DNA from 4 places in the Lysinibacillus sp. FSL P2-0066 genome. Region 4 is predicted to be linked to each of the others. Evidence: riboswitches for the same ligand, from Rfam matches in the RefSeq annotation. Region 4 holds a riboswitch; each other region holds the start of a gene.
The links. Region 4 has a riboswitch for S-adenosylmethionine ahead of MKZ14_RS07880 (YezD family protein). Riboswitches for the same ligand answer to the same signal wherever they lie in the genome.
Positions count from the first base shown of each region.

Region 1: it holds a riboswitch for S-adenosylmethionine, as region 4 does, so the genes downstream of both, MKZ14_RS02200 (MetQ/NlpA family ABC transporter substrate-binding protein) here and MKZ14_RS07880 (YezD family protein) in region 4, are expected to answer to the same signal.
Region 2: it holds a riboswitch for S-adenosylmethionine, as region 4 does, so the genes downstream of both, MKZ14_RS19910 (bifunctional homocysteine S-methyltransferase/methylenetetrahydrofolate reductase) here and MKZ14_RS07880 (YezD family protein) in region 4, are expected to answer to the same signal.
Region 3: it holds a riboswitch for S-adenosylmethionine, as region 4 does, so the genes downstream of both, MKZ14_RS01860 (O-acetylhomoserine aminocarboxypropyltransferase/cysteine synthase family protein) here and MKZ14_RS07880 (YezD family protein) in region 4, are expected to answer to the same signal.

Region 1 is NZ_CP150202.1:456,335-463,857, reverse strand. It holds gene MKZ14_RS02220 (PucR family transcriptional regulator ligand-binding domain-containing protein) at 136-1,704, shown strand; gene MKZ14_RS02215 (carbon-nitrogen family hydrolase) at 1,757-2,551, opposite strand; gene MKZ14_RS02210 (pyridoxal phosphate-dependent aminotransferase) at 2,648-3,817, shown strand; gene MKZ14_RS02205 (PPC domain-containing DNA-binding protein) at 3,860-4,363, opposite strand; SAM riboswitch class I at 4,486-4,590, shown strand; gene MKZ14_RS02200 (MetQ/NlpA family ABC transporter substrate-binding protein) at 4,679-5,509, shown strand; gene MKZ14_RS02195 (ATP-binding cassette domain-containing protein) at 5,615-6,640, shown strand; gene MKZ14_RS02190 (methionine ABC transporter permease) at 6,633-7,304, shown strand; gene MKZ14_RS02185 (enoyl-CoA hydratase-related protein) at 7,318-7,523, shown strand, end outside.
Region 2 is NZ_CP150202.1:3,998,447-4,005,969, reverse strand. It holds gene MKZ14_RS19925 (tetratricopeptide repeat protein) at 1-397, shown strand, start outside; gene MKZ14_RS19920 (globin-coupled sensor protein) at 1,023-2,315, shown strand; gene MKZ14_RS19915 (protoporphyrinogen oxidase) at 3,128-4,522, shown strand; SAM riboswitch class I at 4,622-4,722, shown strand; gene MKZ14_RS19910 (bifunctional homocysteine S-methyltransferase/methylenetetrahydrofolate reductase) at 4,812-6,659, shown strand; gene metH (methionine synthase) at 6,652-7,523, shown strand, end outside.
Region 3 is NZ_CP150202.1:375,287-382,809, reverse strand. It holds gene MKZ14_RS01880 (EamA family transporter) at 1-383, opposite strand, end outside; gene MKZ14_RS01875 (hypothetical protein) at 539-769, shown strand; gene MKZ14_RS01870 (homoserine dehydrogenase) at 827-1,813, opposite strand; gene MKZ14_RS01865 (hypothetical protein) at 2,276-2,662, opposite strand; gene MKZ14_RS01860 (O-acetylhomoserine aminocarboxypropyltransferase/cysteine synthase family protein) at 2,995-4,296, opposite strand; SAM riboswitch class I at 4,414-4,527, opposite strand; gene MKZ14_RS01855 (glycerol-3-phosphate acyltransferase) at 4,683-5,315, shown strand; gene MKZ14_RS01850 (DASS family sodium-coupled anion symporter) at 5,511-6,992, shown strand; gene MKZ14_RS01845 (succinate CoA transferase) at 7,065-7,523, opposite strand, start outside.
Region 4 is NZ_CP150202.1:1,636,245-1,643,767, forward strand. It holds gene MKZ14_RS07865 (phosphopantothenoylcysteine decarboxylase) at 1-511, shown strand, start outside; gene MKZ14_RS07870 (TetR/AcrR family transcriptional regulator) at 614-1,210, shown strand; gene MKZ14_RS07875 (heparan-alpha-glucosaminide N-acetyltransferase domain-containing protein) at 1,200-2,294, shown strand; SAM riboswitch class I at 2,465-2,560, shown strand; gene MKZ14_RS07880 (YezD family protein) at 2,632-2,787, shown strand; gene MKZ14_RS07885 (flavin reductase family protein) at 2,879-3,364, opposite strand; gene MKZ14_RS07890 (VOC family protein) at 3,514-4,299, shown strand; gene MKZ14_RS07895 (amphi-Trp domain-containing protein) at 4,663-4,932, opposite strand; gene MKZ14_RS07900 (cold-shock protein) at 5,066-5,266, opposite strand; gene MKZ14_RS07905 (formate--tetrahydrofolate ligase) at 5,480-7,159, shown strand; one part of gene MKZ14_RS07910 (IS3 family transposase) at 7,222-7,523, opposite strand, start outside.

The DNA.
Region 1 (7,523 bases), 1.2 Mb from region 4:
TGTTTTATACATAATGTAAAATAGACTAAATATTCTTAAAATATTTTTTAAACGATTTTATGAGTAAATTCTCAGCACCAAGCAGAAATTATTGAATTCTAACCACTGACACGCATGTCAAAAGGAGGGGCAAAAATGAGCACATTTCAACTAAAAGTACTAGACGTTTTACAGAATAAATATTTTCAAAATGCAGAGGTAGTTGCAGGTCATGAGGGATTAACAAGGAGCGTTAAATGGGCACATGTACTAGAAATCATACATGTTGATAATTTTTTAGTTGGTGAAGAGTTAGTATTAACTACAGGGCTTAGTCTCCAACATAGTATTGAGGACTTTGTATCCTTTATAGAAGCCATCATTCAAAAAAATTGTGCAGCACTTTGTATTGAATATGGCACCTCTATTCAAGCAGTACCTGAAGCGATTTTAACACTTGCCAACCGCCACCAGTTTCCTATTATTGTTTTTCATGAAGCAGTTCCTTTTGTTCGTATTACACAGGATTTACATAGTCAAATTATCAATCAGCAATATCTATTGATTTCTTCACTAGAAGCTTACTCACAAACATTGAACAAAAATGCAGTATTGGGACAAAACACGGACGATATTTTACAAAATATGTATAATGAATTGAAAATACAAATTATGTTTTCCATTAAGGGAAGAGAACCTGTCTTTTTCCCGAATATGGCTCATAAAAAGCGGCAGCAATTCCTAACATTGAATACATCGTCTCAGCAATTTAAACATGAGCCTATTTTTCTATTTGATCAACATTATGCCGATTTATCAATTTATCGAGAAGATGGGCTTTTCTCCGAATTTGAATTATTAATATTAGATCGCACGGCAACAGCGTTGGCACAGCTTTTTATGCGAGAGTTCTATATTGAGGAAAAAAAGAATATTGAGGATGCTTCGATTTTAGCTGATTGGATTGATCAAAAACTATCTAAGGAGGAAATCTATAAATTTATCGTTACACATTATACTAACTATACACAATCCAGTGGCACTGTCTTTATTTTGGCTTCTCCTAATACCTTGACAAAGGCACAGGAGGATGTAGTCTATAGTAAGCTTTATTATCGTAATCTCTTTGAGCAACATGGCTTTATTCCATTTTTATTTGAAAGAAAAAGCTATGTTATTTTTATTTTACTGCATACAAAAGATAGTAAAGCCATTCGTGATATGTTAAACAACATGTTTTCCTCTTTGGTCAAAACTGAATTTTATAAAAAGCAGCAGGCACAAGGTTATCAGATAGCTATTGGGAAGGTTGTTTGTGATGTGGATGAAATTCCCAAAAGCTATCAAACTGCACTGGAAACCTTATATATTTGTCGAAAAGTACAAACGTCCTCGTTCTTTTATGATGATCTGCATTTATATCATTTAATCTATAAATTACAAATGCAGGTGGATTTACAGGAAGTGATTTACGACTATTTACAGCCCGTTATTGAATACGATGAAAAATATAATAGTAAGCTTCTCGAAACATTGCAAGTGTATTTACAAACAAATGGCTCTAAACAGCAAACAGCGAATCAATTGTTTATTGTTCGTCAAACACTCTATCACCGCTTAAAAAAGCTTGAAAGTTTACTTGGTAAAAATTTTATGAACGGGCATAACCGCATTACACTTGAATTTATGCTACTAGCCAATTCATTAATCGAGGATAAGAGCTAGAAAAAAGTTGGCACGCTTAAAAGGTTAACTCCCCTCCTAAGCGTGCCCTTTATTACCCTTTCACAACTACATCGTGATACAATCCAGGTCTACGATCATCGTAAACAGGAATTCTTCCACGTACTTCATCGACAATAGAAAAGTCTACATCGATCACTGCTACTTCCTCGTCCTCAGCACCTACCCATAATACTTCTCCCCAAGGCTGAATAATCATAGACTGCCCATTAAAATTTTCTACCTTTTTCGAAATACGATTTACTGCAATGACAAAGCATTGATTTTCAATTGCACGAGCCTGTAGCAACGTTTTCCAATGGTCAATCCTTGGAGTTGGCCACTGCGCTGGTACAAATAATACCTTTGCTCCTTGTAATGCATGTGCACGTAACCATTCTGGGAAGCGAATATCATAGCAAATGACACCAGCAGCTTCAATATCATCTAAAGCAAAACGATTCATTTCATCCCCTGCTTCCAAGTAAAGATGCTCGTCCATTAAACGGAAAAGATGTGCCTTGCTATATTCCCCAACAAGTTCTCCATTACGATCAAAGGTATACATCGTATTATAAAATTTATCGCCTTTCTTTGTTGAAACAGAGCCCCCTACAATATGTACATCAAGTTCCTTAGCAAGTTTAGCCAAAAAGGTCTTTGTCCGCTCACCATTGATATCTGCTAGCTCAGGCAGTTTCTCTAAAGCATAGCCTGTATTCCACATTTCAGGTAACACTATGATTTCTGCCCCATTTTTTGCAGCTTCACGAATCTTATCCTCGGCACGTTCAAAATTTTCTTCAACTTTGCCAAAGCCAACATTTAATTGAATACAACCGATTTTCATCTCTATTCCTCCTCTAGACAATTAACAGAAAAAGTAATACTATTTGCTTCATATTCTTCAATAATAATTATTATATTCTGAAAAAGGTGATCATGCATGGAATTCTCTAAAAAACTACAGCAACTACCCACTCAATTTTTTGCAGCACTCGTTCAAAAAGTAAACTCGGCTCTAGAAGAAGGGCGTGATGTCATTAACCTTGGGCAAGGAAATCCCGATCAGCCAACGCCTATTCACATCATTCAAGCATTACAGGAAGCAGCTGAAAATCCTCAAAACCACAAATATTCACCTTTTAGAGGTCTCGCTGAATTACGCCAAGCTGCTGCGGACTTTTATCTACGTGAATATCAGGTAGAACTAAATCCAGATACAGAGGTAGCGATTCTTGGTGGAACAAAAATTGGTCTAGTTGAGCTACCTTTAGCTGTGTTAAACCCTGGTGACACGATGCTCTTACCAGATCCTGGCTATCCAGATTACCTATCAGGTGTTGTACTAGGAGACGTCAATTTTGAAGTAATGCCCCTTTTTGCTGAAAATGATTTCTTACCTGATTATCATGCATTACCTGATGAAGTGAAAGAAAAAGCAAAGCTTCTTTACTTAAATTACCCGAACAACCCTACAGGTGGTACAGCATCACTTGCGTTTTTTGAAGAGACCGTTCGCTTTGCGAAGGAGCACAATATTATCGTATCACATGATTTTGCTTATGGGGCAATAGGATTTGACGGTAATAAACCAGTTAGCTTCCTTCAAGCAAAGGGTGCAAAAGAAGTAGGAGTTGAAATGTATACATTATCGAAAACCTATAATATGGCTGGCTGGCGTATAGGCTTCGCTGTAGGGAATGCCGAGATTATTGCTGCTATTAATCTAATTCAGGATCATCTGTTTTGTAGTCAATTCCCTGCCATTCAACAAGCCGCAGCAGTAGCACTGACGGCTTCCCAACAATGTGCGGATGAACTACGAGCTACTTATGAGCGTCGCCGCAATGTACTCATTGAAGAAGCTCGAAGAATTGGCTGGCATGTTACGGCTCCAAAAGGCTCCTTCTTCGCATGGCTCCCTGTACCACTAGGCTATACAAGTGAACAGTTTGCTGATCTTTTGCTCGAAAAAGCTGATATCGCTGTAGCAGCAGGTAATGGCTTCGGTCAATATGGTGAAGGCTATGTACGCGTAGGATTGCTGGTTAGTGAGGAGCGCTTACGTGAAGCAATCCATAGAATCGAGCAATTACAATTGTTTAAAAGATAATGACGCCATATCCTGTAGCTATCCCTAGCTACAGGATTATTACTATTTTTCAATTTTCCTTGGTTGCCCTAAACCATTTTCTAATGGATAAAATTGAACATGACCTGTTTCATCATCCCATTTTCGAATATGTTGAATCCCTTGTACCTCTGCCAACACGATGTCAGCAGTAATAACAGGGTTGCCCCCTTTTATTAAATGCCCACCTGATACAACACCCCATTGATCGCTCATAGAACCATGGAAATGTGTCTCATATCCACCATCTCGCTTACACACCACACCTGAACCTTGAATAAATTCTAATGGTCCCTCTTTTTCAATCACATCACTAAAACGAACTTGAATTTGAGCTGTTGCATCTGGCACTAAATAAACAAAGCTGCTTTTTTGAAAGCTGCCAATACAGCTTACAATTGTTGCTGACTCTATGCTATTCTCTTCGCAAAGCGCTTCAATCCCTTCAATGATATCTGTTCCCGTTAGAAAACGAGCACTAATAACCTTACCAAATGAACCTATACCATAATTAACTCTTACAGACATTGTTATCCCTCTTTTGCGTCGAAATATTATAATTATATAAAAAATTTAAAAATTATTTATTGACTTACTATACCCTATAAATTATATTAGTTCTATCGGAATTACAAAAAAATATTATAAATCTCTTATCAAGAGTAGCTGAGGGACTGGCCCTATGAAGCTCGGCAACCTCCTTTTTATAGGAAGGTGCTAAATCCTGCAAACGATCTTCGTTTGATAGATAAGAGAGGACATCTTTTCATGAGCCTCTCTTAATTTGTAAGAGAGTTTTTTTATTTTCAAAAAACCGATAAAAACAATCTTGGAGGTATTTTCATGAAAAAGAAAAATAAATTTTTAGTAGGTTTAGCAAGTTTAACATTAGTAGCAGCTTTAGCAGGCTGTGGCTCTAAAGAAGATAGTAAAAGCCAAACTGAAGGAATTGATGAAAAGAAAATCGTTGTAGGCGTCACTTCTGGTCCACACGAACAAATTGCAGAAGTAGCCGCTAAAGTAGCAAAAGAAAATGGGCTAGAAGTAGAACTAAAATCATTTTCTGACTATGTTTTACCTAATACATCCTTAGCTGAAGGTGATCTTGATGCTAACAGCTATCAACACGAGCCTTTCCTAGATACATTTAATAAAGACCATGATACAGATTTAGTACCAGTGGGCAAGACGATTTTAAATCCAATGGGTATCTACTCAGAAAAATATAAATCCTTTGATGACATTCCTGACGGTGCAACGTTTGGCTTACCAAATGACCCAACGAATGGAGCACGTGCCCTCTTTGTTTTACAGGAAGCTGGCTATATTAAGTTAAAAGATGGCGCAGACTTAACAGCCTCGATCCGTGATGTAGAAGAAAACAAAAAGAATTTAAAATTCATTGAATTAGAGGCAGCTCAAATTCCTAAACAACTTAGTGAAGTAGATGTAGCAGCTATTAATACAAACTTTGCATTAGAAGCTGGCATTAATCCTAAAGATGACTCTATTTTATTGGAATCTACTGATTCTCCATACGTGAACTATATTGTTGTGCGTGCTGAAAATGAAAATGATCCAACAATTAAAAAGTTCGTTGAGGCTTATCAATCTGATGAGGTACGTCAATTCATCGAAGAAGAGTTTAAAGGTTCTGTAATCCCTAGCTGGTAAAACATTCAGAAAGCTTCTAAAGCCGAAGAATCTGCCGAAATTCCTCTATAGGAAAACGAGCAGATTCTTGCTTTTTAGAAGGTTGAGAAAGGAGCAAATAATCGCATGATTCAATTACAAAATATCTCAAAAGAATTTAAATCGAAAAAAGGCATCATAAAAGCTGTGGATGGCATCAATCTTCATGTAAAAAAGGGACAAATTCATGGAGTAATCGGCTATAGTGGTGCTGGGAAAAGTACACTCATTCGTTGCGTTAATCTACTAGAACGTCCTACAGCGGGAAAAGTAGTGATAGACAATGTAGACATTACGACCCTTTCTCTTCATGAATTACGTCAAACACGCCAAAAAATCGGGATGATCTTTCAGCACTTCAATCTACTAAAAACAGCAACGGTTTACAATAATATTGCTGTTCCCTTAAAGCTGCTAGGCTATAAAGAGGCGGAAGTAAAAAACCGAGTAGCTAAGTATGCCGAAATTGTCGGCTTAACAGATAAACTAGATAGTTACCCAAATCAACTTTCAGGTGGTCAAAAACAGCGTGTGGCTATTGCACGTGCCTTAGCACAGGAACCAGAGATTTTACTTAGTGACGAAGCAACAAGTGCACTTGATCCTGAAACAACGGAAGCCATTCTTGAATTGTTGTTAAAAATTAATCGGGAATTAGGCATTACGATTCTGCTCATCACCCATGAAATGAATGTAATTCAAAAAATTTGCGATGAGGTTTCTGTTCTAGAGTCAGGGAAAGTTGTGGAATTTGGCACAGCGATTGAACTTTTTGCAAAACCGAAGCACCCTACAACGCGAAAGTTTTTGAATACAATTTCACAACGTAATTTATCCCCTTCTCTTATTGAGCAATTAAATGTTTCAGGAAGTGTAATCCGTTTAACATTTCTTGGTGAAAGTACTGGTAAGCCATTATTAGCAGAAGTCACTAAGATATACGATGTGCAACCAAATATTTTAACAGCTAATATTATTGAATTAAAAAACGGTATTGTCGGCAATATTGTGGTGCATCTACATGGCGAGACGCATATTGTCCAAAAGGCGCTAACGTATTTTTCAGAAAATGGCGTAGCAGTGGAAGAATTAGGAGGTGCGTTCAATGAGTAGTATCCAAAGCTTCTTTACAGATTGGTCAGATGTTATTGGCAAAGCAATTATGGAAACATTTCAAATGGTCGGAATTTCATTGTTGTTCTCCATTCTAATTGGTATTCCATTAGGGCTATTAATCGTTTTAACTCGACCAGGACAATCCTTTGAAAATAAATTTTTCTATCAGTTTTTTAATCTATTCATCAATATTGTTCGCTCTGTTCCATTTATCATTTTATTATTCTTCATCTTACCTTTTACCAAGCTAATTGTTGGTACAACAATTGGTGTTAAAGGTGTAATCGTTCCGTTAGTTGTTTACACGGCTCCTTATATTGCACGACTGATGGAATCTGCCCTTTTAGAAGTGGATTCAGGAGTTGTAGAAGCCTACACAGCCATGGGTATTAAACGTCGCCATATAATTTGGCATGTCCTATTACGTGAAGCTCGACCATCTATTATTTTAGGCTTAACGATTGCCACAATAGGATTAATTGGTGCAACAGCAATGGCAGGAATGGTTGGTGCTGGCGGTTTAGGTGACCTTGCCTATCGCTATGGTCATTTACGTTATGAGGTTGATGTGATGTATGCAACTGTCTTTATCTTAATCATCCTTGTGCAGAGCATTCAATCCATCGGAAACCGCTTCGCTGCGAAGTTGAAAAAAGATTAAGAGGAGAATGAAGATGACAAAGGAAATTTATGTAGAGAAAAATGGCTATATTGCAACGTTAGTATTAAACCGCCCAGAAAAACGAAATTCTTTATCAAGGGCAATGTTTCAAGCTATAGCAGACCACCTTGAGCAACTACGTGTAGATTCTACTATCAAGCTCTTAATTGTTCGCGGTGTCAATGAAGTAGCCTTTTCATCTGGTGCAGATATTAGCGA
Region 2 (7,523 bases), 2.2 Mb from region 4:
CTATAAAAAATCCGCTGAGGCAGGGTATGTGGAAGCACAATATCGACTTGGCGGAATTTATTTAGAGGGGCGCTTAGGGAAAGCGAAAGATGTCAATCGTGGCCTATTTTGGTATGAAAGAGCTGCGGAACAATTTCATGTAGATGCCTTTTATGACTTAGGTTATATATGGAGTAACGGGCTGGCAGGAATACGCAATATCGAAAAAGGTATCCATTGGTTTAAGCAGGCAGCACTTCAAGGAGATGTGGATGCCAAGTTACAGTTAGGGCATATTTTTAATAAAGATCCAGGAATAGATAGAAATCTGAAAGAAGCTATTAAATGGTATAGACTTGCAGCAGATGCTGGCTCCGAAGAAGCGACTAAAATATTACAGGAACTTAAAGGATTGTAAATTTAGTGTTAAAAAAATATAGGTTTTTAGAATTATTTATATAGCTATAGTTAACGAAACTTTTGGTCTAAAAATGATTACTGTGATGGGTATGTAGATAGATGTTGATTGAGAATGAAAAATATTAATATAGTGAAATTTAAAGATGATCAATAAAAAAATAGAATAAATATAAAACAAGTAAGCATAATAAACAAAAAAATGGTTAAAAAAGCTACCCAATAATATTGTGGTAGCTTTTTTATTGATTATTACGCTTTATTTAACAACAAGGACTTTTTATACATTTTATGTAAAATAATGGTATATGTAAGATTGACAGTCATTTATAAAATGATTAATGTATATGAGTGATTTTGAAAAGAAGCATACGTAAATAATTTACTGTTAGTCATGTAGTGACTATATCTGTTTGTTGAGAGCATATGACCTTATGATAATTGAGCAAAGGGATACGCACATACTTTTGGAGGAAGTACGTCATACGGAATGCACTATCTGTTGCGACCATTAAATCTGGTCAATCTGATTTTATCGGTATTTTTTCGTGTATCCATCAATATGTTAAAAGGATTTGATGTTTCTCAGCCTGATGAAAGTAAACGGAATGAAAGAGGGAAGATGTGTGATTTTTCAAAAACAGAGAAAGACGAAGGTATTGGATTTACAGCAATACACAGTGAAAATGGATTTGTCCTCTCGTCAATCAATGGCGAAGCAAATTGAAATGCTGAACTTAACGAAGAAAGACTTACAATATTTAAAAGCTTTCCAGCCAATAGTTATGGACAATGTAGATCACATCGTAAACCGTTTTTACAACATGATAGGAACAGAGCATCATTTGATAGATATTATCAGTCATCATAGTTCTGTAGAAAAGCTTAAAATAACATTACGGCAGCATATTATTGAAATGTTTAACGGAACCATTGATGAGTTGTATTATCAAAGGCGTGTGAAAATTGCAAAGGTGCATGTCCACATTGGGCTTAGAACACAGTGGTATATCTGTGCATTCCAAGATTTATCAATGTCATTTATTGATTTGGTCGAAAAAAATATAGAATTCCCACAAGATCAATTTAATACGATCAGAGCTATATCGAAAATTTGTAATTTTGAGCAACAACTCGTTTTAGAAGCTTTTGAAAACACTGTCGAACAACTGAAGGAAAAAATGGTGCATGAGAAAGAAGTTATTGAACGACAGATTGTAGACTCTTCAGAAGCTCTTGCAACAATTTCGCAGGAAACAAATAATTCATTTTGCTGCTTAAGCAAGCAATCTGACGAAATTAAACATTTGGCCAAAAAGTCACTCGATGTATCTACATTAGCTGAAAATCAAGCACTAGAGGGTCGCGAACGTTTAAAAAATCAATCACAAAATATGCTCAATATTATTAATTCTCTTCACGATATAGAGGAAAATATTGAACAATTATCAGGGATGTCTAAGGAAATGGAAACAATCATGAGTGTTGTGACCAATATTGCGAATCAAACGAATCTATTGGCTTTGAATGCTGCAATTGAAGCAGCGCGTGCTGGTGAAGCGGGGAAGGGCTTTAGTGTAGTGGCTGATGAAGTGCGTAAATTATCGATTCAGACAAAAGAATCAGTTACAGCGGTTGCTTTGTTATTGAAAAAAACGGGTGAACGAACAGAAAAATTAGAGCATTCTTTGACAAATATTCAAGATGAAGTTGCAGCAGGTGAGGAAAATATGTTACAAACGGAAGGCCAATTTACGAATATTTTGGGAGCTATGACAGAAGCAAAAGAACAAAATGATTGTATGGCAACGAAAATACAAGCAATTGTAGGCATATTAAGTGAATTAGGCACTTCATTTACTGATGTAACGAATTCAGCAGAAAAATTAGCGAGCTTTGCGCAAAATTTAAAAGGATAGACTACTAACATTTACATCTATTTGTTCTATTTTTAGACGGAATAAACACTATAGTACCTATTAAAATGTTTGTTGTATAAATATTGCAATAGAGGATGGATCTTTTAGAGATTCAGAAAGCGAGAGCTATTTCACTGATGAAATAGCTCTACATGTTGTTGAAAAAAGATGATGTCAACGGCAGAAAAGGCAACTTTGCAGGGTGAGGGGTTGATTTCCGTTCCGCCAGCGTCCTTTCTAGGGGGCGTCCGAGGAGCCGCTTCACTCACTTCCGTTCGTTCCAGGGTCTCCTCTGTGACGCTAAATCCCCTAGGAGTGACGCTGGCTCCACTCCAATCAACCATTCTGCAAAGTGTCTTTACTTTTTTTTCATAGTAGCATAGCGATCAAATCGCCCATTATCTGTATTCTTAGCGGGGATAAGCTCTTATTTTCAGTGTGGAGAAGTGATGCGTGACAACACCTCTTCATAAAGAGTAGTGAGCACCTTCACTTTATTTGAAAACCTTTGCTAAAAAGTTAGTGGGTTGAAGTGGAGGGCTACTTGACTCCCGTGGGATAGCGAGACAGGCGAAGCCCTGCACGGAGCGGTAGCGGAGGAAGCGATTCGGCGCTCGCCCACAGGAAAGCAAGTAGCCTGCAACGGAAATCCATTTCTACCTTTCAATTGACTGTTTTGTTTTTCAACACTAAGGAGGGCTATTTCGCTGATGAAATAGCTCTATTTTTGCTAAATTTGTAAAGGGTTTAACGTAATTTTCAATGAAAAAAAGATTATACTGTAGAAAGAACGAATAATAGGGGCGGTTACTATGAAAACAGTTGTTGTTTTAGGCGGCGGTATTACAGGACTATGTACAATGCATTATTTGCAACGTCAAGTGAAGGAACATAATTTAGATGTTCGTCTAGTACTTATAGAAAAAAATACATATTTAGGAGGCAAATTATATTCGGCACATGAACAAGGTTTCATCATGGAAACAGGTGCTGATTCTATTGTAGCGCGTCACCAAGGTGTTATGGAACTTGTACAGGAGCTTGATTTTGAAGCGGAACTAGTCTACAACGAAACAGGTATTTCTTATATTTATACGAATAATGAGTTACACGCTATTCCAGCAGATTCAACTTTTGGAATACCGATGAGTTTGACATCCTTAGAGGAAAGTACACTCATTTCCGAGCAAGGGAAAAAAGAAGCGTTGAAGGATTTAACATTACCTAACGATCGCTTCACAAAGGAAAGTTCAATCGGTGAATTTTTAACTTACTATTTAGGAGAGGAACTGGTGAAAAATCAAATTGCACCAGTCCTTGCAGGTGTTTATTCGGGAGATTTACATCAGCTTTCTATTGGCTCTACTTTACCGTATCTGATTGATTATAAGAATGATTATGGAAGTATTATTAGAGGCTTTGATGCGAATCGTGAGCAATTTGTTAAAGCAGCGAACAAAAAATTTATATCCTTTAAAAATGGTTTATCTTCTTTAATTGATCGACTTGAACAAACATTATCCGATGTAGAAATCATCAAGGGCGTTACTACTCTAAATGTTAAAAAACAAGATAAGAACTATACAATTTCCTTAGCCAATGGTGAAATTATTGAGTCAGAATATGTCGTTTTAGCATTACCAAACGATACTGTCCAAAATCTACTACAGGATGAATCTTTAAATCGCTATTTTGACCAATTTACGACAGCGTCAGCGATTACTATTTATTTAGGTTTTGATGTGCCGGACTCTAGATTACCAGCAGATGGAACGGGCTATATTGTTTCCCATAATTCAGACGTTACTTGTAATGCAGCTACTTGGACTAGTCGCAAATGGAAGCATACATCGAAAGAAAATAAATTACTTTTGCGACTCTTTTATAAGAGCATCAATCCAGCCTATGAGCAACTACGTGCCATGACGGATGAAGAATTGGCAGCAGTTGCTTTAGAAGATGTGAGAAAGAGCCTAGGAATAGAAGAACAGCCAACCGTTGTAAATGTAACAAAATGGATTGATCAAATGCCTAAATATGATCTAGCGCATCGTGAAGCATTACAAGGGTTACTACATGAATTACATGAAAAATATCCAAATTTATCCATTGCTGGGTGCTCATATTTTGGCGTAGGTATTGGTGCTTGCATTCAAAATGGGAAAAAAATTGGTGAAGAGCTTGCAAAGGAACTTGCCAATTTCTAAGGTTTTAAGTGGAAAAAAACTTTCTTATGTGAAATAGTCTTGACTCATTCGTCAGTAAACGATATGATTCTTTTAATTATTTAAAAAATTCATACTTAATTCTTATCAAGAGAAGCAGAGGGACTGGCCCATTGAAGCTTCAGCAACCAACTTTATTGTCAGGTGCTAAATCCAGAAGACCGTTGAGTCGAAGATGAGAAGGAACAACAATGATGAATCGTTAAAGCCTTCTTTTTTTATGAAAGAGGGCTTTTTATTATATAGAGACATAGGAAGAGAGGCTAGTTTTATGGGATTGCTTGAAAAGTTAAAAACGCATGTATTGACAGCGGACGGTGCAATAGGCACAGTGCTATATGGCTATGGATTGGAGTATTGCCATGAGGAAATGAATGTTCAGAGACCCGAGTTAATTGAGAAGATTCATAGAGAATATATTGCGGCTGGTGCTGACATCATTCAAACGAATACGTACGGTGCAAATGCCATCAAATTAGCTCGCTATGGATTAGAATCACGTGTCCAACAGTTTAATGAAGCAGCTATTACCATTGCAAAACGAGCAGCGGCAGATGGCGGTCAATTTGTCTTAGGAACAATTGGAGGTATTCGGGGAATTCGTAAAAGTGATGCAACCTTGGATGAAATATTAGCGACTATTGAAGAACAAGCAAGTGTCTTACTGGCAGGGAATCCAGATGGTCTTTTACTCGAAACCTATTATGATTTTGAAGAATTATCAGCAACCTTAAAGATGCTACGAGAAAAAACAAATTTGCCAATTATTGCACAAGTTTCTATGCATGAGCCTGGTGTTTTACAAAATGGGATGTCTTTAAATAATGCTCTCCATGAGCTTGAAGCCCTCGGTGCAGATATTGTTGGCGTCAATTGTCGACTAGGTCCTCACCATACAATTCTAGCATTTGAAGGTGTAGAACTTCCTAATAAGGCATTCATGTCTGCCTATCCGAATGCGTCACTTCTTGACTTAGAGGATGGACGTGTCGTTTATGAGTCAGAAGCTGATTATTTTGGTCGAGCAGCTGTTGAATTACGTGACCAAGGTGTACGTTTAATCGGGGGCTGCTGTGGTACTACACCCAAACATATTGCAGCAGCAAAGAAGTATTTAGAAGAGTTATCACCGGTTCAGGAGAAGCATGCGAAACCTGAAAAGATTGAGATTGTACGTGAAGCGGAGCCACCAAAGTATGAGCCTCTTCATGAAAAAGTAAAACGTGAACGCTCTGTCATAGTAGAGTTGGATACGCCTAGACATTTAGAGATTGATGGATTCCTTGAAGGAGCAAAGCAATTGTATGATGCAGGTGCAGATGTAGTCATGATGGCAGACAATTCACTGGCCTCACCACGGATTAGCAATATTGCAATGGGAGCATTGTTGAAGAGTACACATGGTGTACGCCCACTAACACATATTACATGTCGAGACCGTAACTTAATTGGTCTTCAATCGCATTTAATGGGTCTAAATGCTTTAGGTATTCATGATGTGTTGGCTGTTACGGGTGATCCAACGAAAGTGGGAGACTTCCCAGGTGCGACAAGTGTTTATGATGTATCTTCGATGGAGCTGATCCAATTAATTAAGCAGTTAAATGAAGGGGTTTCCTTCTCAGGTAAACCACTTCGTAAAAAAGCAAATTTTTCAGTTGCTGCTGCATTTAATCCAAACGTCCGTGTGTTAGAACGTGCTGTGACACGTTTAGAGAAGAAAATTGAGCATGGGGCAGACTACTTCATTTCTCAACCAGTGTATACGAAAGAAAAAATTGTAGAAATTTATGAGGCAACAAAGCATTTACAAGCTCCTATTTACATCGGCATTATGCCTGTTACGAGTTATAAAAGTGCTGAATTTTTACATCATGAAGTGCCAGGTATCAAATTATCCGAAGATGCCTTGGCAAGAATGAAAGTATGTGGAGAAGACAAGGAACGAGCGAAATTGGAAGGAATTGCCATTGCTAAAGAATTAGTTGAAGTGGCTGCGCAATACTTCAATGGTATATACCTTATTACACCATTTTTACGTTACGATGTGACACTAGAGTTGATGAAATATATAGAGCAATTGGATGAACAGAAAAAAGGAGTAAGTATACATGGCTAAGCACTCGATTGAAGAGCAACTAGAGAAACGTATTTTAATTCTTGATGGCGCAATGGGAACAATGCTACAAAACGAAAATTTATCAGCAGAAGATTTTGGTGGTGAGGAGCTAGATGGCTGTAATGAAAATCTTGTGCTTACTAGACCAGATGTCATTGAAAAAATTCATCATAAATACTTAGAGGCAGGCGCAGATATTATTTGTACTAATACATTTGGTGGGACGCCTCTAGTGTTAAATGAATATGATCTTGGCGCAAAAGCCGAAGAAATTAACAAGCGTGCAGTGGAAATTGCTCGTCAAGCAGTGGATCGTTATTCAACATCGGATTGGCCACGTTTTGTTGCAGGGGCTATGGGGCCAACAACAAAAACGTTATCAGTAACTGGTGGTATTACATTTGATGAGCTAGAGGAAAATTTCTATGTACAGGCAAAGGCATTAATTGAGGCAGGAGCCGACGTTCTGTTATTAGAAACAAGTCAGGATATGCTCAATGTCAAAGCAGGCACACTTGGCGTAAAGCGTGCTTTTGCATCAACGGGAAAAGAACTACCCGTCATGATTTCAGGAACAATAGAGCCGATGGGTACAACGCTTGCAGGGCAAACGATCGATGCCTTTTATATTTCGATCGAGCATATTAAACCATTATCTGTTGGCCTAAACTGTGCGACAGGACCTGAGTTTATGACGGATCACATTCGTTCATTAGCAGAGCTTTCAACAGGCTATATTAGCTGTTACCCGAATGCTGGCTTACCAGATGAAGAAGGGTGTTATCATGAATCCCCAGAATCGCTATCACAAAAATTAAAAGGTTTTGCAGAAAAGGGTTGGCTTAATATTGTAGGTGGATGTTG
Region 3 (7,523 bases), 1.3 Mb from region 4:
ATAATGGCCATCAATGTAGCAAGTCCCCATACTGCTGTAGGACGTGTTTTCCATACTAGCCATTCTAATACACCAGAAAATACTGGTGCACTACCAATAGTAGCAACAGTTCCAATGGCTACACCTGTTAGACGAATAGATGAGAAGAAAAGTCCTTGGAAAAGGGCAATACTAGCCGCAGCTAAAATTGTCCATTTCCATGACCATCTTAAAAAGTTAATTTTCTTCATTATAATTGTAATAGCTAATAATAAACCGCCACCAATTGCAGAACGAATTGTGGCCACTGCTATAGGAGAGACCCCTTGTTCCAAATATGTTTGGGCAGTTCCTGTCATTCCCCATAAAATAGCTGCTAGTAATACAAACAATGAATTTAACATTTTTCAACTCATCCCCGCTTCACAACTTTATTAATACTAATCATACATATTTATCCAAAATCAAACAATTATCATTTTTACTTTTCTTTTAATTACCACAGTATGCATTCTCATTAATGGACGTTATAATAAAAACAGTAAAAGGAGCGAATCGTATGTACAAAACAATTGAAGAGACAGCTATTGATCTTGGCATGCCTGTGGATCAAGTAATGCGTCTAATTTACGAAGGACGCATCCGTTCTGTTTACGATGGCCAACAAATTTTAATCAATAGTGGACAATTCAGCACTTATTTTAATCAATTGGAACGTATTAAAGAAGAAATTGAGATTTGGCGTTCTACCCCTATTCCAGAGGATATTGATGTCAAAGATGAAGACTAAAAGCCCACCATTCATACAATGAACATTGTTGAATGGCGGGCTTTTTTTAAGCTTTTATTAGATTGTCACAACAAATCCTGCTCTTTTCCCAATGATTTCCGCATAATCCTCTACCATGACACTCGCAGTTGGATACATCCCTGCTCCAGGACCGACTAATGTTAATGTACCAATATAGTTAGTCTCTAATGCCACTGCATTAAACACATCATCGACTGGATAAAGTGGATGCTCTTTATCAACTAGTTGTGGACCGACTTTTGCAATAATTTTACCGTCAGCTCGTTTCTCCACTTCAGCAACATGGCGGTAACGCAGACCCTTTTCACACGCTTCATGAACTTGTTCAGCAGAGATACTATCGATTCCAATTACTTCTACATCTGACCAATCTGGTTGCTCACCAAAAGCTAAGGCACTTAATATCATTAATTTTTTAAATGCATCCTGCCCAGATATATCATTATACGGATCTGCTTCAGCATAGCCTAAGCCTTGTGCCTCTTTTAGAGCTGTTTCGAACGACCAGCCCTGTGCACGCATTTTTGTTAATATGTAATTACATGTGCCATTTAAGACGCCTTGTATACGACTTACATCATTAACAAGTAAAATATTTTTCATTGTTTTAATAACAGGTACGCCACCAGCAGTGGTAGCCTCATAGCCTACAAAAACGCCATTAGCTTTTGCAAGATCCTGTAACTCCAAACCTCGTTTGGCAAACATCACTTTATTAGCAGTAATAACATGACATTTATGTTCAACAGCTCGCTTTAAATAACTGTATGCAGGTTCTTCGTTCACAATTGCTTCAAACACAACCTGCATACCTGGCTCTGCTAAGACTTCATCCATACTTGTTGTCATTAAATGTGCTGTGCCAGGCACACGTTCACGACTAGCATCTGTCACTAAAATCTTCGCTACCTCTAATTTAATACCTAATTTATTTTTTAGCTCTTCTCGTTTTTCATTTAAAATATGATAGATCCCCTGACCTACCGTTCCAAATCCTAAAATCGCTGCCTTTATAGTTGCCATTCTTGTTATTCCCTCCAACTTACATTCCGCAGTTTCATTAATGCTAATTTTCCATGGGGTTGTGTCATGACTATTTGACACCCACCGCAGTCTTTAGCCAACAACTCTTCTTTGTATGAGTTTCGCTATTTCTATATGTGTTGGAACACATACAAATTCAAATAATTCAAAATTTAACTTAAAGAAAATTGTAACGCAAATACATACATTGCACAAGAAAAATCTTTCTAGGAAGGACATTTGTTTTCTCTAGATGTGCAAAAGAAATCGGTTTCATTCCCTTTATTATACGTTTTATTAATCATTCTATAAGATTTGAACAAATATTGACTCTTTACATTTCAATATATGAATGTCTTTCTTCTATTATATATGTATGCTCAGACATTCATAACAATCCCTTTAAAGAAAAAACTCATTCCCTGTAGCAGCAGAGAATGAGCATAAAAATATGAGGGGATTTTAACTTGCTCTTGAAAGCAATTGATAGCGATATTGTTCTAAAGCGTGTTGAACAAGACTAATTTCTTCTTCTGTAAAATCTGGTATTGCATACGTACGTTCCACTAATTGAAATGTACCATACTTTAAGTAAATCTCTGTGGCAGGAAGTGAGATATGGCTCACACCGTACTGTTCATATGTCTCAAATACTTCCTTAACAGTATAGTCTTCTTTTTCAGTAAAAACTTGTTCTTGAAATGCTGTATGACCAAAAACTTGTTGCCATTTCTTTTCGACTGATGTAAGAAGGTGTTGAATGGATTTATTGTTGACAAAAACGTGTCCTTCATTTAGCTCATATATTAGATAGGATACAATGTTTTGCGCACTATAGATGTTACCCATTTTAAACACTCCTTTATCATCAGTTTTTTGGAAGAGCAGTTACTGGCTAGGCAACTACTCTTCTATATATTCAAAAGTGGGGGAGCACTTATGAAAACATTTTCCTTTTTAACAATAATTTCCGTACTCTTAACTTATTTCCTAGTATATAGCATGGATTTAATTAAGTCAATAATACATATAAAATTACTTGGTATTATTTTTTATAAGGTTCTGATAATTAACGGATGTTGTAAATAGTTGATGTAGCAACGTTTAACGCATTACCAAATGAGGCAAATCGAATGAGAAAATACGTAAACGCTACACCATTCTTCCCTCTGTTCTAAATCTTAAGCTTCTACAGTTTGTTCACTTGTTGTTGCCTGTGTAATGGCTTGATCTAAATCAGCAATAATATCCTCTACTGCCTCTAAACCGATGGATAAGCGAATGAGCGACTCGGTTACACCAGCTTGAACTAATTCGTCTGCTGATAGCTGCTGATGGGTAGTGGAAGCAGGATGTATAATTAATGACTTAGCATCACCTACATTTGCTACATGTGAAAATAGCTTCACGCTATCAATAAGCTTTCGCCCAGCTTCACGTCCACCTTTGATGCCAAATGTAAGCACTGAACCGAAGCCATTTCTTAAATATTTTTTTGCCAACTCATGTGTCGGGAAATCTTCTAGGCCATTATAATTTACATACTCCACAGATGGGTGGTTTTGTAAATATTCAGCCACTGCCAATGCATTCTCATTGTGTTTAGGGATACGCAAATGAAGCGTTTCTAACCCTTGCAATAAATTAAAGGCAGCATCTGCACTTAATGTTGGACCAAAATCACGTAATAATTGTACGCGTAGCTTTGTAGCAAAAGCAGCAGAAGCTGTATCAATTCCATAGCGTAACCCATGGTAAGAAGCATCTGGTTCAGTAAAACCTGGGAATCGCCCACTAGCCCAATCAAACTTACCAGCGTCTACAACAACGCCCCCTAAGGTTGTACCATGGCCTCCTATCCATTTAGTTGCTGAATGAACAACAACATCTGCACCATATTCAATAGGTGTAGAACCATAAGGAGAAGCAAACGTGCTGTCAATAATTAGTGGTAGCCCATTATCATGTGCAATCTTAGCTACTGCTTCAATATCTAAAACCTTTAAGCTTGGATTACCATAAACTTCTGCAAAGACAGCTTTTGTTTTATCAGTAATCACCGCATTGAAATTCTCTGGGTTTGTTTCATCTACAAAAATTGTTTTAATACCATAGTTTGGTAATGTGTTAGCAAATAAATTATACGTACCGCCATATAAAGAACTAGCTGCTACTATCTCATCACCAGCTCCAGCTAGATTTAAAATGGAAAATGCGATAGCCGCTGCACCAGATGAAAGTGCTACTGCTGCTGTTCCACCTTCCAATAAAGCCACACGTTTTTCAAACACATCAACAGTCGGATTGGTAATTCGTGTGTAAATATTCCCTGCTTCCTCTAGGGCAAAAAGACGTTGCGCATGAGCAGTGTCTTTAAATACAAAAGCAGTTGAGCGATAGACTGGAACTGTCCGAGAACCCGTCACTGGGTCTGGCTCTTGACCACCATGTAACAGCAATGTTTCTGGTTTAAAATTTGTCATTGTGTACCTCCAAATGGTTATTTTTTTACGATGGTACCGGAGATGAGGAGGATTTTTCTGTAGAAAACAAAAAACCCTCTTCAGCTAAGAAGAGGGTTGCGGTTGCAAGTTTTCCTCCCCTTATCTGCCAGATCCAAGTTAGAATCTGTAGGAATTAGCACCTTAGTAAGCTCATTACTTACTGGTTGCCGGGCATCATAGGGCCTATCCCTCCGCCGCTCTTGATAAGAGTATGAGATTCAATTTCCATCGTTGTTACACAGTATAAACATAGAGTTTTTTTCTGTCAACATGTAAATTTTATTTTTTCCGAAACTTCTGTCTGCTCTTATACGTAATATGAACGCATACACTATTTTAGAAAAAATTTTGAGAGGAGTATTTTTATGGTAAAGGCCGTGATCATTTTTCTTATGATTGGCTATTTAATAGGCTGTATTCACGGCTCTAAAGTGGCTCAATTTTTATCTGGGGTTGATTTAAAAAAAGCTGGCCACGGAAATGCGGGTGCCTCGAATGCTACTCTTTCCCTTGGCTGGAAATATGGCGTTTTAGTAGCCCTCATTGATATCGGCAAAGGCGTTGTCGCTATTATCGGTGCACATTTTTATCTAGCGGATGCCACTCATTTGACACAAGAACAAATATGGCTGCTTACTTACATTATGGCTGCTGGGGTTATTTTAGGTCATAATTTCCCATTCTATATGGGCTTCAACGGCGGGAAAGGAACGGCCTCCATCATTGGTATTTTACTTGCTGTTGATTGGAAGATTGGTTTATTTGCACTTATTTTATTTGTTATTTTATCCTTTGCAACAAATTATTTAATTGTAGGTGTTCTAGAATTTTATCTCGTTTTTTGTACAGCAACTTATTTATGGATTCCAGGCATTGGCCCAACCATTATAGCTGTCCTTCTTTTTGGCATAGCTATCATCCTGCATATAGAAAATATTAAACGTTTAGTTAATGGGACAGAGCCTAAAGTAACTACTGCTTTTAAGAAAAAGAAATAATATTTTATGGATATTTTTGTATTTTGTGTGACCATATATTTTCTCTTTATCTACTAATATTGCTGTAAAAAACATCTATTTTACACAGGTTTTTTTCTACAATAAAATAGACATATTCTTATCTTAATAAAACATTACGGAGTCCGATGTTATGGATAATAATCGTCATTTTTATCGTAGAAAGGATGAGAAATTATGTCTTCACCAAAACAAGCAGCTACAAAACGTAACTTAAAGCCTCTATGGATTGGCTTAGCATTCGCTTTACTAATCATTATTACTTTTTTACCTAATAACGGCGATTTACCTATAGCTGGGCAACGAGCTTTAGCCATCTTAGCTTTTGCAGTCATCCTTTGGGTAACAGAGGCTGTTTCATATCCTGTTAGCTCGGCCATGATCATTGCACTAGTAACTGTTTTACTAGGACTCGCTCCGTCAATGGATGACCCATCTACAGAGCTAGGAACAGCTGGCGCATTAAAATTATCCTTAAGTGGATTTAGTAATTCTGCCGTTGCTTTAGTAGCAGCAGCTCTTTTTCTAGCGGCTGCAATGCAAATTACTAATCTACATAAACGACTTGCTCTGTGGATTCTTTCACTGGTAGGAACGAAAACAAAGGCTATCGTATTTGGCGCCATTTTAGTTTCTATCGTCCTCGCATTTTTTGTTCCTTCTGCTACAGCACGAGCTGGCGCTGTAGTACCGATATTGCTTGGAATGGTGGCAGCATTTGGTTTACCACGTGATAGTCGGCTTGCTGCTTTGCTAGTTATTACTTCGGTACAAGCCGTTTCCATTTGGAATATCGGCATTAAAACTGCAGCAGCTCAAAATATGGTGGCTTTAAACTTTATCCAAGAGCAATTTAATGTGGATATTTCCTGGGGTGCTTGGCTACTTTACGCTGCTCCCTTCTCGATTATTATGTCGATCGTTTTATTTTTCATTATGATTGCGTTAATTAAACCTGAGACTAGCAATATCGAAGGTGGTAAAGAGGTCATCAAAAAACAGCTTGCAGAGCTTGGCCCATTAAAGGCTCCTGAAATTCGCTTAATCGTTACTTCCTTAGTTTTACTATTTTTCTGGGCAACTGAAGGTAAATTACATCCCTTCGATACGACCACAGTCACAATAGTTGCTATCGCTATTCTATTAATGCCTAAAATTGGTGTGTATTCATGGAAGGAAGTTGAGCCTCATATTCCATGGGGGACAATTATCGTCTTTGCTGTAGGCATTATGCTAGGAACCATTTTACTGAATACGAAAGGTGCTGCATGGTTATCAGATAAAGTTTTTGGTTCACTTGGGCTAGATGCAATGCCTTTACTAGCAACAATCGCACTCGTAACTTTATTTAACATTTTGATTCATTTAGGCTTTGCAAGCGCAACTAGCTTAGCCTCAGCACTTATACCTGTGTTTATCGTTTTAGCCTCCACATTAACGGCTAATGTGGATCAAGTTGGTTTTGTTATTGTGCAACAATTCGTCATAAGCTTTGGCTTCCTATTACCGATTAGTGCACCACAAAACATGCTTGCCTATGGTACAGGTTCCTTTACAACAAAGGATTTCTTGAAATCAGGCATTCCATTAACCATTATTGGTTTCCTTCTCGTACTTTTGTTCTCTGCAACTTATTGGAAATGGATTGGATTATTATAAGACTTTGATTAAATAAAACGTAAAAGCCTTGAAGAAACAGACTAACTGTCCTTCAAGGCTTTTAAAGTAGTATTATTGTTTCGTGAAAGCAGGGTCCTTCATCGTACCATTTTTCGCATAATTAACGTGCCATGATAGTGCTTTTTCTAGGTCATGTGGTGTATGATGTCCGCCCGTTGCCTCATTGGCATCATTAAAGTACTGCCACAGCTGTTCCCTATAATCAGGATGTGCACAGTTATCAATGATAAGCCCAACTCGTTCTTTTGGAGCAAGTCCTCGTAAATCTGCTACGCCCTGTTCAGTTACTATGACATCAACATCATGCTCTGTATGATCAACATGCGAGACCATTGGGACAATACTCGAAATATCTCCACCTTTAGCATAAGACTTTGTCACAAATATCCCTAATCGTGCATTACGAGCAAAGTCTCCAGACCCACCGATACCATTCATCATCTTTGTACCAGAAACATGTGTCGAATTAACATTACCGTAAATATCTAATTCCAATGCCGTATTCACTGA
Region 4 (7,523 bases):
CTTTGCACAGCTCCCAGAAAACCAAAATGATATGACATTGATACAATTTGAAGGCATAGAGGATTTAGGACAAAAGGTGCGTCATGCAGTTCAACAACAACATATCGATATTGTCATTATGGCGGCTGCGGGCTCTGATTGGGTCATTGACAAAGTATATGATCAATCAGGTAATTTAATGGAGGAAACGGGGAAAATGCCTTCTGACGAACCACCTATTATTCATTTTAAAAAAGCGCCAAAAGTATTAGGTCAAATTAAGGGCTGGCAACCGAATGTAACATTAGTAGGCTTTAAGCTCGAAGCCACGAATGATGAGGAATTCTTGTTAGCTCGCGCAAGACTGCGTATGGAAACAGCCAATGCTCAATTTATGGTAGCAAATAGCTCTCAGTCTTTATATGGGGGGGATGAACCTCATTGGATTGTACCTGCTGATGGACAGCCTATTAAAGTAATGGGTAAGCAAAAAACAGCAGAAGCTTTAATGATGCATTTACAAAATCAATAAATGTGAACTGTGTAGAGAACTATTTCTACACAGTTTTTTCTTGTCTAAAAGGTTAGCATCCTATAATATTTACTTAACGGTCGGTAAAAAAGGAGGGTAATAATGGGAAATAAAGAACAAACCTTTCAAAAGATTATAGAAATTGCTTATGTGATGTTTGCGGAAAATGGGTTTGAAAAAACAAGCTTAGCAATGATTGCTACAGAGGTAGGTATTTCAAAACCAGCCATTTACTATTATTTTCAATCAAAAGATCAATTAATCGCTTACATATTTGACGAATTGTATAAAGAAATTCAACAGGATATCGCTGTGGATTATAAAGAGCTTTCTTCCGCTAATTTTAAGGAAAAATTACTCGAGCTTGGCTATAAGTCTATTGAGGCACAGGGCAAGGATCCTTATTTTAATAAAATATTTAATCAATATGTACTATTAGCGGCTCGCGATGAAAACTATAAGAGACAATTAGTGGAGCTAGAAACCAGCTTTTTAACAAGCTTTGTTGAAGTCCTACAATGGGGTGTGCGGCTAGGAGTTCTAGACGATACGCCTCATATAGAAGCAAAGGCACAGATGCTAGCCCTGGTCTATGATAATATCGGTAATTTCATGTTAACAGGTAACCAATTGAACTATAGAGCTATTTGGAAGGAGGCTGTACATAGCGTTATTCAAGGGGGCAAAGATGACAAATAGAAATGATGATCGGCGCATTGAAGGTCTTGATTTTGCAAGAGCTCTCGCTATGCTTGGTATGTTCATTGTCAATTTTGGCGTCATAACAGGTTCTACAACGAATGGTTCAACACGGTTGATTGCCTTACAAAATATGTTTGAGGGGCGTGCGTCGGCCGTATTTGTCATGCTAGCAGGAATAGGAACAGCCTTAATGACTCGTCAGGCTAGAGAGAGTAAGGACCCCATGCTTCTTCGTCAGAATCGACTTATTTTGTGGAAGAGGTCGCTTTTGTTATTCGTGATAGGGATAGTACTATATGCGATCGGTTGGACAGGAGATATATTACATTATTATGGCGTGTATATGTTTGTTGCCGCATGGTTGATTGCCCAATCTAAGAAAAGGATGATGTTTATTATCGGTGTCATTCTTATCCTTTCACAATGGCTTCAAATTCAATTTAATTACCTTGCTGGCTGGCATCCAACATATGTGTTACTAGAGTATCTGGATTTTTGGACACCAGTAGGATTTATTAGAAATTTGCTGTTTAATGGCTATCACCCACTTTTCCCCTGGATTTGTTTTTTTCTGATCGGCATGTTAATCGGCACATTAGATTTAACAAATCGTACATTACGAAAAATCTTATTGGTGACTGGTTTATTGCTAGTCATCATGACTGAGGCTTGTTCAACAGTATTCATTAAGATGACAACCATTCATTTATTGGATGTAGAGAGTGCATTGTATTTATTTGATACAGGACCGATTCCACCAAATATGATGTATGTCCTATCTAATTCGGCTTCGGCTATTGTCCTTATCGTGGGCTCCATCTATCTTGTAGAGACATATAAAAATAAAGTCATTCAATCTTTAATCTTAACTGGACAAATGTCTTTAACGCATTATGTTGGCCATGTTTTTATAGGCATTGGAATACTAATTGTTTGCCAAAAGCTGGAGAACCAAACACTTGCTTTTTCTATGCTGTATGCCTGCTGTTACTTTTTAGGATGTGTCTTTGTTTCTGTATGGTGGAGGGCTAAACATCATCGAGGCCCACTTGAATTCATAATGAGGAAATGGAGCTCGTAATAAATTAATGGATTGCCATCTATTTCTCACTGACTAGGCATAAAATACTTTAGGTATAGGGAGTCTTTTAATCTAAACGACATATTGCATAGTATTCAACTAGGTTTTCTAATATTTTGTATTGACATTCCTATAGCGGAATTATAGAATTATTTTCAAGAAACGCAGTACTCTTATCAAGAGAGGTGGAGGGACTTGGCCCAATGAAGCCTCGGCAACCGAAAAACAGGTGCCAAATCCAACAGATGGTGTCTGAGAGATAGGAGGGGCTATCAATCAGTTTGATGCGTTGGCCTCTTTATGAACAATAAGGAATAAGAAAGAAGGGGTGTTTCGTATGGCTCAGTCAGTAAAAGTAGATGATAAGAAGCTAGAGGCAATTGCGAAGGCGATTCAAAATCTTGAATTTGGTGAAGTGCATATTACGATTCAAGATGGTGTAATTGTGCAAATTAATAGGCTTGAAAAGCAAAGATTTCCGCAGAAAAAATAACAATGATTTCAGTAGAACTTATGTCAAATGGCCACCTATAAGCATGAAGGATATCCTGTGCTTACAAGTGGCCCTTTTTTTGTGTGATAGGCTAGCTATAAAAGCCTTTTGGTATGGGACCGATATGACGGCGATGATAAAGCAAAGGCTCTTTTTGAGCATTTGTAATGTCTACCACCTGCCCAATAAAAATGGTATGGTCGCCCGCATCGATTTGCTGAAATGTTTTACATTGTAAATTAGCTGCTGTATCATGTAGAATCGGTAGTCCTAAAGTGGAAGTTGACCACTGTGCTTGTGCAAAGCGATCAGGGATTTTACTAGCAAAAAGTGTACATAAATGCTCTTGATCACTCGCTAAAATATTGACCGCAAAATTTGGCGCAGCCGTGAAATAAGGATGGAGCTGAGATTTTTTATCGAGTGACCACAAAATAAGGAGCGGGTCGATTGAAACAGATGCAAAGGAATTGACGGTTAAGCCAATAGGTTGTGTGTCATGACATGTCGTGACAACTGTTACGCCTGTAGGATAATTACCTAATGCCAATTTAAAGGCAGCTACTAAATCTGTCATTCAAATCACCTCTTTATGAAATTAGTGAACGGAGTTTGTAGGTAAACGAAACTTTTTTTCATATCCTACTAGTAACTCCTTTTCTTGAGTAAATTTTAAACTAATCAAACATATAGGTAAAGGTAATGGGGAAAGAAAGGGGAATGGCCATGACTTTATATTTTGATCATCTGGTTCATCAAGTGGAATCACCAGAAAATATAAAGGTTTTCTTCAATAAACGAAATGTTCATACAGTGAATGGTGGGCAGCACACGATGTGGGGGACTTATAATACGTTAAGCTACTTTGGCTTAAGCTATATTGAACAAATTGCTATTTATGATCGTGATTTATTTGAGCAAGCGGCACAATACCCATATTCCCTACATTATACGTTTAAACGTGATCAAGAGCGCCAGGGATTTTCTCGAATTGCCCTGCGTACAAAAAATATTGAGGAAGAGGGTCGGCGCTTGCGAGCATTGGGCTATGAAGTATATGGGCCAGATGCATGTAGCAGAACAAGACCAGATGGCACAGTGGTAGAATGGAAGCTACTGCATTTTGGTAAGCCAGATCTTCCAATTGATTTTCCATTTTTGATTGAATGGGCGGAGGAAGATGAAGAGCGTTTGGCTCAATTAAAGGCAAGTGGTGCCATTGATGTAAAACAGGCTATAACGATGGAATCCGTCCAATTCTATGTCAGGGACATGCAGGCAACCGTTCAGCTGTGGCAAGAGGTGCTACAGCTACCAGAGCCTACGCAATATGAGCAGTATATGTCACTACAGCTACCGAATATGCGTTTAGATTTCTACAAGGAAGAGAGTGCGAAGGCAATGACACTCGGTCATGTCAAAGAGGGACCATTTGGCGTGACATTAAAGGATCCTAAGCGAACAAAGGAAACATTAGTTTGCCCAGGTGCTTTTTATTGGATAAATCGATAATGAAAAAAGGCTGGAACATAACTAACATGGACCTTCATTAAGCCGAATAATCTTTAAACATGATAACTAGAAAAACCGACTATTCCGAAACACTTCGTAAGCGTTTTAGTGGATAGCTCGGTATTTTTATGGGCTGAAACACCTTTGCTCCAACCTCTTTACATAAGTATTGAAAAACAAACCCATTAATAGAATTTCTGATACAGGCTACTTGCTTTCCTGTGGATTTAGCGTTACACAGGAGACCCTAGAGCGAAATCAACCCCTCACCTTGCTAAAAGATCTTTTTCTAGTGACATGCTCTTTATTCAATAATATGGAAAAATCCACTTCTTTGATGAAGTGGATTTTCGCTGCCTATTATTATTCGATTGTCATTTTTTTCGGTGTTTCTGTACCTGTGTACCAATCAAACTCAATTTCAAATGAATGCTTGTCGCCCTTTTTTGTATAGGAGTATTCGATTTTGAGCTGTTCACTTGGGCTGACAACTGTTGGCTCTGTGCCTTGAACAAAAGTGAATTCACCATTTTCTTTAAGCTTTTCTGCAATCGTTTCCAGTGTTGCCGCAAATTCTGCTACACTTTGTCGTTCTTTATGCTTCAAAATAACTTCTGTCATTGGTTTTTGCATCGAAATCCTATTACTTCTATTATAACATGGAGGGGTCATTAAGCTTATAAAACAGCACAAAAAGCGGATGAAGGAAACGATTCATTTCCTAATCCGCTGCTAATCTGGAACTACACGGATAGCCCCATTATGTTTATAGTTTTACCACATTTGATGCTTGGGGTCCACGATTGCCTTCCACAACATCAAATGAAACCTTTTGACCTTCTTCAAGTGTACGGAAGCCTTCCTCCTGGATGCCCGTAAAATGAACAAATACATCTTCGCCATCATCACATTCAATAAAGCCATAACCTTTTTCATTATTGAACCACTTTACGATCCCCTGTTGCATAAGCATTCGCCTCCAATGCGCTTGAATGTAAAATAAAGTTAAATAAATGGTGCTCTCATTGAGAAAATGTGAAAAAATTGCATTTTCTCTTAGAACATACAGGAATTGAACAAAGATGTCAATTGATTGACGAAATGCTTGCGTATCTGGCTTTCTTTTTTTTCACAATTAAGACTATAATGGAAATGAACAACATAGAAAGTAGGATGCCAAATGACAACGAAAAATCAACCATTATCAGATTTAGAAATCGCTAGTCAAGCAGTGATCAAACCTATTACGGAAATTGCCAATGCTGCGGGTATTCCAGAGGATGCTCTTGAGCAGTATGGACGCTTCAAAGCAAAGATTGACCCATTAAAAATTACTGCGCAGGGCGAGGATGCAAAGGTAGTATTAGTATCAGCTATTAGTCCAACCCCAGCTGGTGAAGGAAAGTCGACTGTGACTGTTGGACTAGCAGATGCCCTTCATCAATTAGATAAGAAGGTGATGGTCGCATTACGTGAACCATCATTAGGTCCAGTCATGGGCGTAAAAGGTGGCGCAACTGGTGGAGGTTACGCACAAGTTATACCAATGGAGGATATTAATTTACATTTCACTGGTGACCTTCATGCGATTACAACTGCTAACAATGCCTTATCCGCATTTATTGATAATCATATCCACCAAGGAAATGCACTTAACATTGATCCTCGACGCATAATTTGGAAACGTGTCATGGACTTAAATGATCGTGCCCTTCGTAAGGTAGTGGTGGGATTAGGTGGTCCTGTTCAAGGCATGCCGCGTGAGGATGGCTTTGATATTACGGTTGCCTCAGAAATTATGGCGGTATTCTGTTTAGCCACAAGCATTGAGGATTTACGCGAGCGCATCGCAAGTATCGTGATTGGCTATACTTTCGAGCGTGAGCCTGTCTTTGTACGTGATTTACAGGTAGAGGGTGCCTTAACACTATTATTAAAAGATGCCTTTAAGCCAAACTTAGTTCAAACATTAGAGGGAACACCTGCTATTATCCATGGTGGTCCATTTGCGAATATTGCCCACGGCTGTAATTCCATTATGGCGACACAAACCGCTCGTAAGCTAGCTGATATTGTGGTCACAGAAGCGGGCTTCGGCTCTGATTTAGGTGCTGAAAAATTCATGAACATTAAAGCTCGTAAGGGAGGCTTTAAACCAAGCGCAGTTGTCATTGTAGCGACAATTCGTGCATTAAAAATGCATGGAGGTGTACCGAAAACAGCGCTTGTAGGCGAAAATGTGGAAGCACTCCTACAAGGAATTGAAAACTTAGCTAAACATGTAGATACTGTTCGTACATTTGGCGTTGAACCAATTATTGCCTTAAATCGTTTTATCACGGACACAGAGGTTGAGCTAGAAGCCGTTCTGAACTGGTGTCAAGAAAATCATGTTCGTATTGCCCGTACGAATGTCTGGGAAGAGGGCGGTAAAGGTGGTCTAGCCTTAGCTGAGCAAGTACTAGCTGTGCTAGAGGAAGAAAACAACTTCTCTCCTTTATATGATGTAACAGAGTCGATTGAAGAAAAGGTACGTACGATTGTGCAAAAGGTATATGGCGGGAAAGATGTACAATTTACAGACCAAGCCAAAAAACAAATTGCCCAAATCGAAAAATTCGGCTGGGACTCTCTTCCAATTTGTATGGCGAAAACGCAGTATTCTTTATCAGATCAACCAAGTTTACTCGGTCGTCCAGAAGGCTTCACCATCACAATTCGTGAAGTTATTCCTAAGCTTGGTGCGGGCTTCCTAGTTTGTCTAACGGGCGATATTATGACAATGCCAGGACTTCCAAAAGCACCAGCTGCCCTACGCATGAATGTCGATAATGAAGGACATGCGGTAGGATTGTTCTAATAGAATATTAAAAGCTGCCTACTTATAAACTGTACCCTTTGTAAAGGACATTTTAAAAAAAGCTAGGTAACTTGTTGAAGCTGCTGTCTGTATTTTGCAGGCGGCAGCTTTTTCAAATGCCATTGCCCTCGATAATGGTTGTAATACATCATATAACTCTTAATTTCTCGTTTGACTTCTTCTAATGTTTCACATTTCTCGATAGTTGTTTCATCTTTAAAATGTCCAAAAAATGATTCTTGTGGCGCATTGTCCCAACAGTTTCCACGGCGAGACATGGATTGTCCTAACCCCATTTTCTTCACAAGTTTTTGGAATTGTGGATTGGTATAATGGAATCCTTGATCCGAATGAATAAAGGCAT